Regions from separate parts of the Streptomyces sp. NPDC111606 genome, predicted to be linked through region 4. Evidence: riboswitches for the same ligand, from Rfam matches in the RefSeq annotation. Region 4 holds a riboswitch; each other region holds the start of a gene.
The links. A riboswitch is a leader RNA that binds a small molecule or an ion and turns the genes downstream of it on or off. The one in region 4 is predicted to bind cyclic di-AMP.

Region 1 (2,191 bases), on a different contig from region 4:
GGAGGGCGAGTTGATCGACCGTTATCTCGATGTGGTGGACCTGCTCGGCCGGATCAACCCGGCGCAGGACGGCGACACCTACCGCGGACTGCGTGCCGCCCAGGCGCTCGTCCGCAAGGCGGCAGAGCTGCGGGACGCGCTGGCGCTGATGCATCAGCGGGGCGAGACGGAGCTGCACGCCCCCACGCTCGCGCGTGCGCTGCGCGTACTGGACGGGGAGCGCCGCACGGCTCGTGTCACGGTGCCGCCGCGCTCCGACAGTTGACGACGTGTACAGGCCGGTCCCGGACGTCTCGATCCCACTGACGAGGCGTCCGGAACAAGGCTGAAACGCACCAAACGGCGTACCCCCTTTCGGCGTAGCCACGGCTCCTTTTACAGGCCCGTCAGGGTTGCGCAACGGGCATGAGCCCAGGGCGGAACGAGGCGCTCCATCGCTGGTCCGGGACTCCTTCGCCCCCTGGACACCCTCTCGAACACGCGGGTACCCACCCGAACGGGTGAGTGGTGACTAACACCACAAATCCCCGGTTCCGTTGGGTATTTCGCTCATCCGTGCGTCAAGATCCCTGTCTGACGACAAGCCCCCGCCACAGCGGCGGGGCGGTCCGGGCGGACGCCGAGTCCTGCCGCCGCCCGGATGACCGGTCGACAGGAGTGGATCGGCAGGAGTGGAGGACCCGAGCAAGACGGGTCGCCGGAGCGGACGTTCGTTCGATCCGAGCAGCCCTTGGGGTGAAGCCGCGGCAACGCGGCCGGGCAACTTCGCCAGCCCGAATCCGACAGGTCATCCTTCACAGGCGGCTGACGAAGGGTTGCGCATGACTGCGCTCAATCGTGTCCCGTCGCTCATGGCCCGGGCCGGCACGGCCTCGGCTCTCACCATCGCCGCAGTGGGCGGCTCGATACTGGCACCCGGCTTCACCTCCGAAGCTGAGGCGGCCACACCGGCGACGAAGGCACTTCAGGTCGCGGCCTCCAAGAAGGGCTCCCCGTACAAGTGGGGCGCCACGGGGCCGACCCGGTTCGACTGCTCCGGGCTGACGCTGTACTCGTTCAAGAAAGCGGGCAAGAAACTGCCCCGTACAGCGGCCCAGCAGTACAACAAGACCCGCCACATCTCCGCCAAGAGCCGCAAGGCCGGAGACCTGGTGTTCTTCCACTCGGGGTCGTACGTCTACCACGTCGGCATCTACGCCGGGAAGGGAAAGATCTGGCACTCCCCCAAGAGCGGGGACGTGGTGAAGCTGCAGAAGATCTGGACCAGGAGCGTCTGGTACGGCCGGGTCAAGTGACCCTCCCGGGGGCGATGGCGGCGGCCTGACACGCCGTCATCGCCCTCGGGGCACCAGAAAGGCCGTCAGACGGCCGTCAGCGGCCCGGCGAGGAGTCCCACGCCGAAGGCCGTCAGCGCGACGCCGGTGACGGTCGTGACCGCCCGGGCGGCGCGCGGCCGGCGCAGCCACCGCCCGAGCCGGTCCACCAGCAGGACGACCACCTGGAACCACACCATCGCGATCGCGAGCACGATCAGGGCGAGCAGCAGCGTCCTGGGCAGGGCCGGAGCGCCCGCGGGCACGAACTGGGGCAGCACGCTGAGGAAGGTGAGGGACGCCTTCGGATTCAGGGCGTTGGTGACGAAGCCCTGCCGCAGCGGTCGCCCGGTGGAGTCCTCGCGCGTGTCCGCCACTTCACTGCCCCGCTGTCGCAGCGTCTGGACGCCCAGATACAACACATAGACCCCCCCGACCACTTGGAGCACACGGAACAGCGCCGGTACCGCGGCCAGGACCGCGGCGACCCCCAGCACCGCCAGCGTCACATGCACCAGCAGCCCGGCCCCGATCCCGAACGCGCAGGCGATGCCGGCCCGGCGGGAGACGAGGGCGTTGCGCACGACGACGGTGAAGTCGGCACCGGGCATGGCGACGAGGCCTGCGGAGACCCCGGTGAAGGCGATGAGCTGAGCGTCCATGGCACCCAGCGTGCCGCGCGGCAGCCTTCAGCAGGTATGTCGAATATCCTGGGCTGCCCTAAAGCATTGCTTAAGGCAGAACGGCAGACGAGGAGCCCGGCATGTACGACCCGACCAGGCTCGCCGCCCTGGTGGCGGTCGCCGAGGCGGGTTCGATCACCCGGGCGGCCGAGCGGCTCGGCTACACCACGCCCGCGCTCTCCCAGCAGCTGGCCA
Region 2 (2,191 bases), on a different contig from region 4:
GTCGGGGGGACGCCGTCAGGACTGCCGGGGATCAGGACAGGATCGCCGGGGAACAGGTGTGGACGGACTTCAGCCGGGAACTCCAGTAGGACAGCTGGGAACTTCAGAAGGACGGAGGCCGTAACACCTCAGGGCGTGAGTCCCTTGCCGCGCAGCCACGCCAGCGGGTCGATGCCGCTGGAGCTGCCGTCGGGGTGCACCTCGAGGTGGAGGTGGGCACCGGTCACGTTGCCCGTGGCGCCCACGCGGCCGATGACGTCACCGGTGTTGACCTTCTGGCCGACGCTCACGCTGATCGAGGACTGGTGCGCGAACCAGACCTCGGTGCCGTCGTCGAGGGTGAGCTCGGTCTTGTAGCCGTACGAGCCGTCCCAGCCGGCGAACGTGATCGTGCCGCTGTGCACGGCCTTGATCAGCGTGCCCGAGGGCGCGGCGAAGTCGAGGCCCGTGTGGTAGCCGGAGGACCAGTAGGCGCCGGCCTGCCCGAAGGTCGAGGTGAGGGTGTACGAGGAGGTCGGCAGCGTGTACTGCTTGGCCAGCTCGGCGAGGCGCTCGGCCTCGGCCTTCTGGCGGGCCTCCTCCTCGGCCTTGGCCTTCGCGGCGGCGGCCTTGGCCTCGGCTTCCTTCTCCGCCTTGGCGGCCGCGTCGGCGGCCTCCTTCTCGGCGGCGGCGACCGCGGCTGCGGCGGCCTTGGTGTCGATCTGGTCCTGCTGGTACTCGGCCTGCGCGATGATCCGGCTCCGCAGCGCCTCACCGGCGTCGGAACCGCCCTGAGCGGTCTCGTCGTAGGTCTCGCCCATGGTGCTGAGCGCGGTGGCCGCGTCCTCGGCAGGCTCGGAGGAGTCGTCCGAGATCAGGGGCAGGTCCGGCATGGTGATGGCGACCGGCGGCTTGCCGCTGTTCGCGCTGGCCATGCCGCCCGCGCCGACGGCGGCTATGACACCGACGCCGAGAACCGTGGAGCTGCGGGCGAGTCCCCCGCCGCGCTGCTTGGAGACGCGATGCCTGCCGCGAACGGGACGAAGGGACTCCGCGGTGGGGTTCCACTCCTCGAACGGGCCCTCGTCGGTGCGGTTGCGGTCGTAGCCGAAGGTGTCGGTGCTGCGCTGACTCGGCACGAACGGGGCTTGCGGGGCAGGCCGGTTGGACGCCACGTGGGCGTACTCCTTTCCTTCCTTCTCGCCTACCGGGTTAGCTGACGGGTTCGGAGCAGGAAGGTCTCCTACGCGCGTATACCGCCCGTGAGTTCACGGTGGTAGTTGCGCGATTCACCCCAAGGTGGTGGTTCCCCGGTTCCCTTTCGAGATTCGGCGCGTGCGCACGGAGCCGCCTCTTGTGACGGCTGGGACGACCGCGCTGCGTTATCGAACGTTAATAGACGCGGGGTGCGGATTCCAAGCTGTTCCACTTGATCATTAACGATTTTCGCCTGGACTTACAGGTCATGAGCGGCCTAAATCGGGCGAGTTGGCCAGAGCTCAGGCGTCACACATGTGTTGACGGTGTGTCAGTTGTTATGCGGAGGGGGGTCACCCGGTCACATCCGGTGACAAGGATCAAGGAACGGCATCACGGCCGTCGTACGGCGATGAGGGCCATGTCGTCCGCCATCCCGCCCCCGGAGTGCCGCCGCACCTCCGCCGCGAGGACGCCGAGGAGCGCGACCGGCTCCCGACGGGCGTTGGCCCGCCCCGCCAGTCCCGCCTCGGGGTCGTAGAACCGGTCGGCGTCGTCCCGTGCCTCGCTCAGGCCGTCGGTGTACAGGAGCAGCGTGGCCCCGCTCGGGCAGTCGGCCTCCTGAGCCCGGTCGGGCCAGACACCCAGCTCTCGCATGCCGAGCGGCAGCGCGGGCTCGGCGGCGGGCAGCGCGCGCACGGTGCCGTCGGCGTACAGCAACAGGGGCGATGGATGCCCGCGGTTGACGAGGCGCACGATCCCGCTGCCGTGCGGCAGCTCGGCGAGTACGGCGGTGGTGAACCCCTCGGCGGACTCGGCCCACTCGCGCCGGTCGCGCTCGCGCACCAGTGCCCGCTCCAGGCGCTGTGCGACCGCCTCTAGCGTGGCCTCCTGCTCGGCGGCCTCCCGGAAGGCCCCGATGACCACGGCGACCGCGCCCACCGCCCCGATGCCCTTGCCGCGCACGTCCCCCACGACGACCCGCAGGCCGTGCGGGCTGTCCTGCACGGCGTAC
Region 3 (2,191 bases), on a different contig from region 4:
GCACGGTGCCGTGGGAGCCGGGCGCGACCGAGGACGTGAACTTCGAGCTGAACGGCATCGGCCATGCCTTCCCGCCCGGCCACCGCATCCGCCTGGACGTCTCCTCCGCGTACTGGGCCGTGGATCTGGCCCCAGCCCGATTCGGCGGCGGGCTTCGAACTGGAACCGTCGGCAAGCTCGCTGGAACTTCCGGTATGCGCACGTGCGTTGGACGAATCGACTGACGGCACAGCCATCATTTTCGGGGAACCGGAGCAGGCGGAACCGCTCGGCGTGAACTCCCCCATCACGCTGGACGAGCCCCGCTCCGAGCGCCTCGTCGTGCGGGACGTGGCCAAGGCCGAGTGGCGCCTCAAGGTCGACCCCCGGTACAACGGCACGCGCGTGTACCCCGACGGCCTGGAGTTCACCGAGGACGCAGTGGAGACGTACACGATCAACGAGTGGGACCCCCTGTCGGCCCGCACCCGCTCGGACTGGTCGATCCGCCTGCACCGCCCGGAATGGGGTGGGACGCAACCGTGCGCACCCGCTCGGAGATCAGCTGCGACCGGCATGACTTCATCGCCTCCGACGAGGTGATCTGCATGGAGGGCGAAGAGGTACTTTTCCACCGGACATGGGAGAAACGGACTCCACGGACAGCCGGTTAAAGGCGAGTTGGATTCATTGCCCGATTTGCCGCTCTTGTGGAAGCCAGTGAGTTGGGTCACTTATGCCGATTCATGGAACCGTCCTGGCAAACCCACGTCTCCCCTTGCCCCCAGAGCAAGTTGAGGCTTGGCAACCGCAAAGGATCAAGCGCCCCATTCGCACCAGACCATGGTCAACCGGCCAACAGGTGACCACGGCACTTGTTCCGGACATGTGCTCTCGCATACGTTCCCGCTCAGTCGGGCGGACGCCTAATCCTGCCGCCGCCCGAGTCATCCACCCACGCAACTCACTCACGCACGGCAGGAGCGGGGGACCCAGGTAAGTCGCTGGACCGGACGCCTTGATGGCGCGCCGGACCGGCTCGGGGTGAAGTCGCGCCGCCGCACGGTGGCACGGCCGGGCATCTCCCGCCCGAACCCGACAGCTCACCTCGCAGGCGCCGGAGAGGAACAGCGCCATGCCCCGAGGCAAGCACCGCCGCCCCCGCACCAACCCGCTCACCCGGCACGTCATCGCAGCCGGCACCGGTACCGCCGCCCTCGCCATCCCGCTCCTGAGCGCGACCACCGCGAGCGCCGCACAGCCGGCCCAGTCCCCCACCGTCGCGCAGGCCGCTCCCCAGGCCGCCGTGAAGGCCAAGACCCTCGCGTACACCACGAAGAAGGGCGACACGCTCTACGGCATCGCCGACCGGTACGACGCGCAGGGCGGCTGGAAGCAGCTCTACAAGGACAACCGCAAGGCCGTCGGCGACGACCCCCGTCTGATCCACCCGGGCCTCGACCTGGAGGTCCGGGCGACGAAGAAGGCGAGCTCGCCGGGCAAGTCGGCCGACAAGGCGTCCGCGCCCGCCAAGAAGTCCAACGTCGCCAAGGCCACCCAGTCGTCCGTGAAGAATTACCCGAACAACCTGGACGGCTGGATCCGCAACGCACTGGACATAATGTCGCAAAACGGAATTCCGGGTTCTTACGAGGGCATTCACCGCAACATCATGCGCGAGTCGTCCGGCAACCCCCAGGCCATCAACAACTGGGACTCCAACGCCGTCGCGGGCACCCCGTCCAAGGGCCTCCTGCAGGTCATCGACCCGACCTTCGCGTCGTACCACGTGCCGGGGACGGTGTACGACCCCTACGACCCGGTCGCGAACATCACGGCCGCGTGCAACTACGCGGCCGCGCGTTACGGCTCGATCGACAACGTCAACGGTCCCTACTAGGCCCTGGCGCGGGAGCCTGGCCGCCGACGACATGCCCTACCGGGCGAAGTCGGCCAGGCTCCCCGCGAACAGCCTCTCGAGGACGACGGCGATGCCGTCGTCCTCGTTCGAGAGAGTGATCTCGTCGGCGACCGCCTTGAGTTCGGGATGCGCATTGGCCATCGCCACCCCGCGGGCGGCCCAGTCGAACATGGGGATGTCGTTGGGCATGTCCCCGAAGGCGATCGTCTCGCGAGCGCCGAGACCGAGATGCTCGGCGGCGAGCGCGAGACCGGTCGCCTTGGTGATGCCGCATGGCTGGAGTTCGACGGT
Region 4 (2,191 bases):
CCCGCGCCCTGCCCGCGGCCGCGACCGTCCGGTGGAGGTTTGCCCAGCACACGCTGGACGGCGCCGACGCCCGCGCCGCCCTCCTCGACCTCGTTGTGAGCCTCGGGCAACTGCTGCGCGGCCGCGACCAGGCGGCCCGTGCGCTCACCCTCACACTGACGTTCGCCGGTGGCGGCCGCTGGGAGAAGACCCGTCGCCTCGCCGAACCGTCCGGACACGACGACGACCTGCGCCTCATCGCCTACCAGCTCATGGACGCGGCCGGCCTGCAACGCGGACGCCTGACTGCGCTGGCCCTCAAGGGCGAGGACCTCATCGACGCCGACCAAGTCGCAACCCAGATCACCTTCGACGAAGCCCGCGAGTGCCGACTCATCGCCGAAGCGGCCATCGACCGCGTCCGCGACAAGTTCGGCCCCCGCATCATCGGCCCCGCCACCGTCTTCCGCCGCGCCTCGTGACCCGAGCCGCTCCTGGAGGTCAGTTGTGGTCCTCAACCCGCCCGGGCTCGCGCTCGATTCGGCACAGCGCTGCCGCACTGGCCCTCCATAGAGGACTTGCTGCTGCGCCGGCGCAATCGCCCCCAAGACATGGTGAGCGCCCGGAGCCGCCCATGAGTGTCGCGTACATCCATATCCCGGGCAACGACTCACACTGAAGACCCTCCGGGAGTATCTACGCGCATCCACCTGCCAAGCTCAACCAGCACCTCTGACGGAGTGTCAACATCCGTTTGACCAGGGCAGATTAGTCAGATTGTCCTACCAAATACTTCGTTGGTGAGTATCGCCACAAACACCTGTTTCGGTTGGGCGTTTCGCTGAGACCTGAGTCACTATCCATCCCACGAGACAGCCTCGCTACCTGAACGGCGGGGCGGTCCGGGGCGGACGTCGAGTCCTGCCGTCGCCCCGGATTCAGTCGATCACACGGAGACGGCAGGAGTGGGGGACCCAGCATGACGGGTCGCTGGAACGACCAAGCCACGGTCGGGACGAGCAGCCCTTGGGGTGAAGCCGTGGGCACCACGGCCGGGCAACTTCGCCAGCCCGAATCCGACAGGTCATCCTTCACAGGCGACTGACGAAGGCAGAGAAAGCCATGACGGCAACGCAGAACGGCTCCCAGGCCTCGGGGGCTGGTTCCGGTTCCAGCGGCGGGAACGGGGACGACGGATCAAAAAAGATCCGGAAGTTCGAGGCTGTGATCATCATCCTGGTGGGGATCATCGGTGGCGGCACCGCTGGCGTCCTCCGAAGGACAATGGATCACGCCTCGTACTACGGGGCGATCAGCACGGGCGTAGTGGCAACGATCGTGCTGTCCGGCTTCATCTTCGGAGTCATCAGGTACGTCCGCAAGGAGTCGTAGTCGGTACCTACTGCCAAGAGTTTTGACTAGTCCCCACCACCAAGCAGGGACGACAGCGGAGCGGCCCCTAGGCGGCAACCCCGCGAAAGGGCGCTCGTAGTAGTGAGAGGTCTTGGTCCCCAGACCAAGACCTCTTTTTCATGATCGGTAACAGCCACCCGACCTTGCGAACTCCGAAGGAAGGCGCTACCACGCTCGCCACGAAGCTGGGCCGTCGGTGGGCCGTCCGAGAACGGCCCAGGACGACAAACGGCAACCATCATCGACTGCAACCTCGCAGGTCCCCGCCAAGTGCAGGTACAACTCCCCACCATGCCAAGGCAGTCGATCACTACGAGCGCTACTGAGCGCCCCCTTGTTGACCCCCTCTTTACCTGTCACTCTGAGAGTCCCCCCACTTGTGAATTTGTGAAACAATGAACAAACGGTGCGGGGGCACTTCAGGAGGTGGCTCCATCCATGCTCGTACGTGACGCCATGAGCACCGTGGTCCTCACCATCGGCCCCACCCACACCCTTCGCCAGGCTGCCGCGCTGATGTCCGCTCGTCGGATCGGCGCGGCCGTGGTCCACGACCCCGATGCCGGCGGTATCGGCATCCTCACCGAACGCGACATCCTCAACTCCGTCGGCCTCGGACAGAACCCGGACGCCGAGCGCGCCCACGACCACACCACCAACAACGTCGTGTTCGCGGCCCCGTCATGGACCCTGGAGGAGGCGGCCCGCGCCATGGCGCACGGCGGCTTCCGGCATCTGATCGTCCTGGACCACGAGGAACCCGTGGGCATCGTCTCGGTCCGCGACATCATCCGCTGCT

Region 1: another riboswitch for cyclic di-AMP. It lies ahead of ACZ7M7_RS20700 (C40 family peptidase); the one in region 4 lies ahead of ACZ7M7_RS10510 (hypothetical protein).
Region 2: another riboswitch for cyclic di-AMP. It lies ahead of ACZ7M7_RS29065 (M23 family metallopeptidase); the one in region 4 lies ahead of ACZ7M7_RS10510 (hypothetical protein).
Region 3: another riboswitch for cyclic di-AMP. It lies ahead of ACZ7M7_RS39795 (transglycosylase SLT domain-containing protein); the one in region 4 lies ahead of ACZ7M7_RS10510 (hypothetical protein).

What each region holds. Positions count from the first base shown of each region.
Region 1 is NZ_JBVKBY010000005.1:452,699-454,889, forward strand. Features, by position in the region: gene ACZ7M7_RS20695 (hypothetical protein) at 1-265, shown strand, start outside; cyclic di-AMP (ydaO/yuaA leader) riboswitch at 686-818, shown strand; gene ACZ7M7_RS20700 (C40 family peptidase) at 822-1,295, shown strand; gene ACZ7M7_RS20705 (LysE family translocator) at 1,361-1,975, opposite strand; gene ACZ7M7_RS20710 (LysR family transcriptional regulator) at 2,077-2,191, shown strand, end outside.
Region 2 is NZ_JBVKBY010000008.1:475,617-477,807, reverse strand. Features, by position in the region: gene ACZ7M7_RS29065 (M23 family metallopeptidase) at 129-1,154, opposite strand; cyclic di-AMP (ydaO/yuaA leader) riboswitch at 1,166-1,323, opposite strand; gene ACZ7M7_RS29060 (PP2C family protein-serine/threonine phosphatase) at 1,570-2,191, opposite strand, start outside.
Region 3 is NZ_JBVKBY010000015.1:140,935-143,125, reverse strand. Features, by position in the region: partial or broken gene ACZ7M7_RS39800 (CocE/NonD family hydrolase) at 1-653, shown strand, start outside; cyclic di-AMP (ydaO/yuaA leader) riboswitch at 935-1,109, shown strand; gene ACZ7M7_RS39795 (transglycosylase SLT domain-containing protein) at 1,115-1,879, shown strand; gene ACZ7M7_RS39790 (HAD family hydrolase) at 1,916-2,191, opposite strand, start outside.
Region 4 is NZ_JBVKBY010000002.1:588,252-590,442, reverse strand. Features, by position in the region: gene ACZ7M7_RS10515 (DNA polymerase Y family protein) at 1-461, shown strand, start outside; cyclic di-AMP (ydaO/yuaA leader) riboswitch at 958-1,094, shown strand; gene ACZ7M7_RS10510 (hypothetical protein) at 1,102-1,371, shown strand; gene ACZ7M7_RS10505 (CBS domain-containing protein) at 1,831-2,191, shown strand, end outside.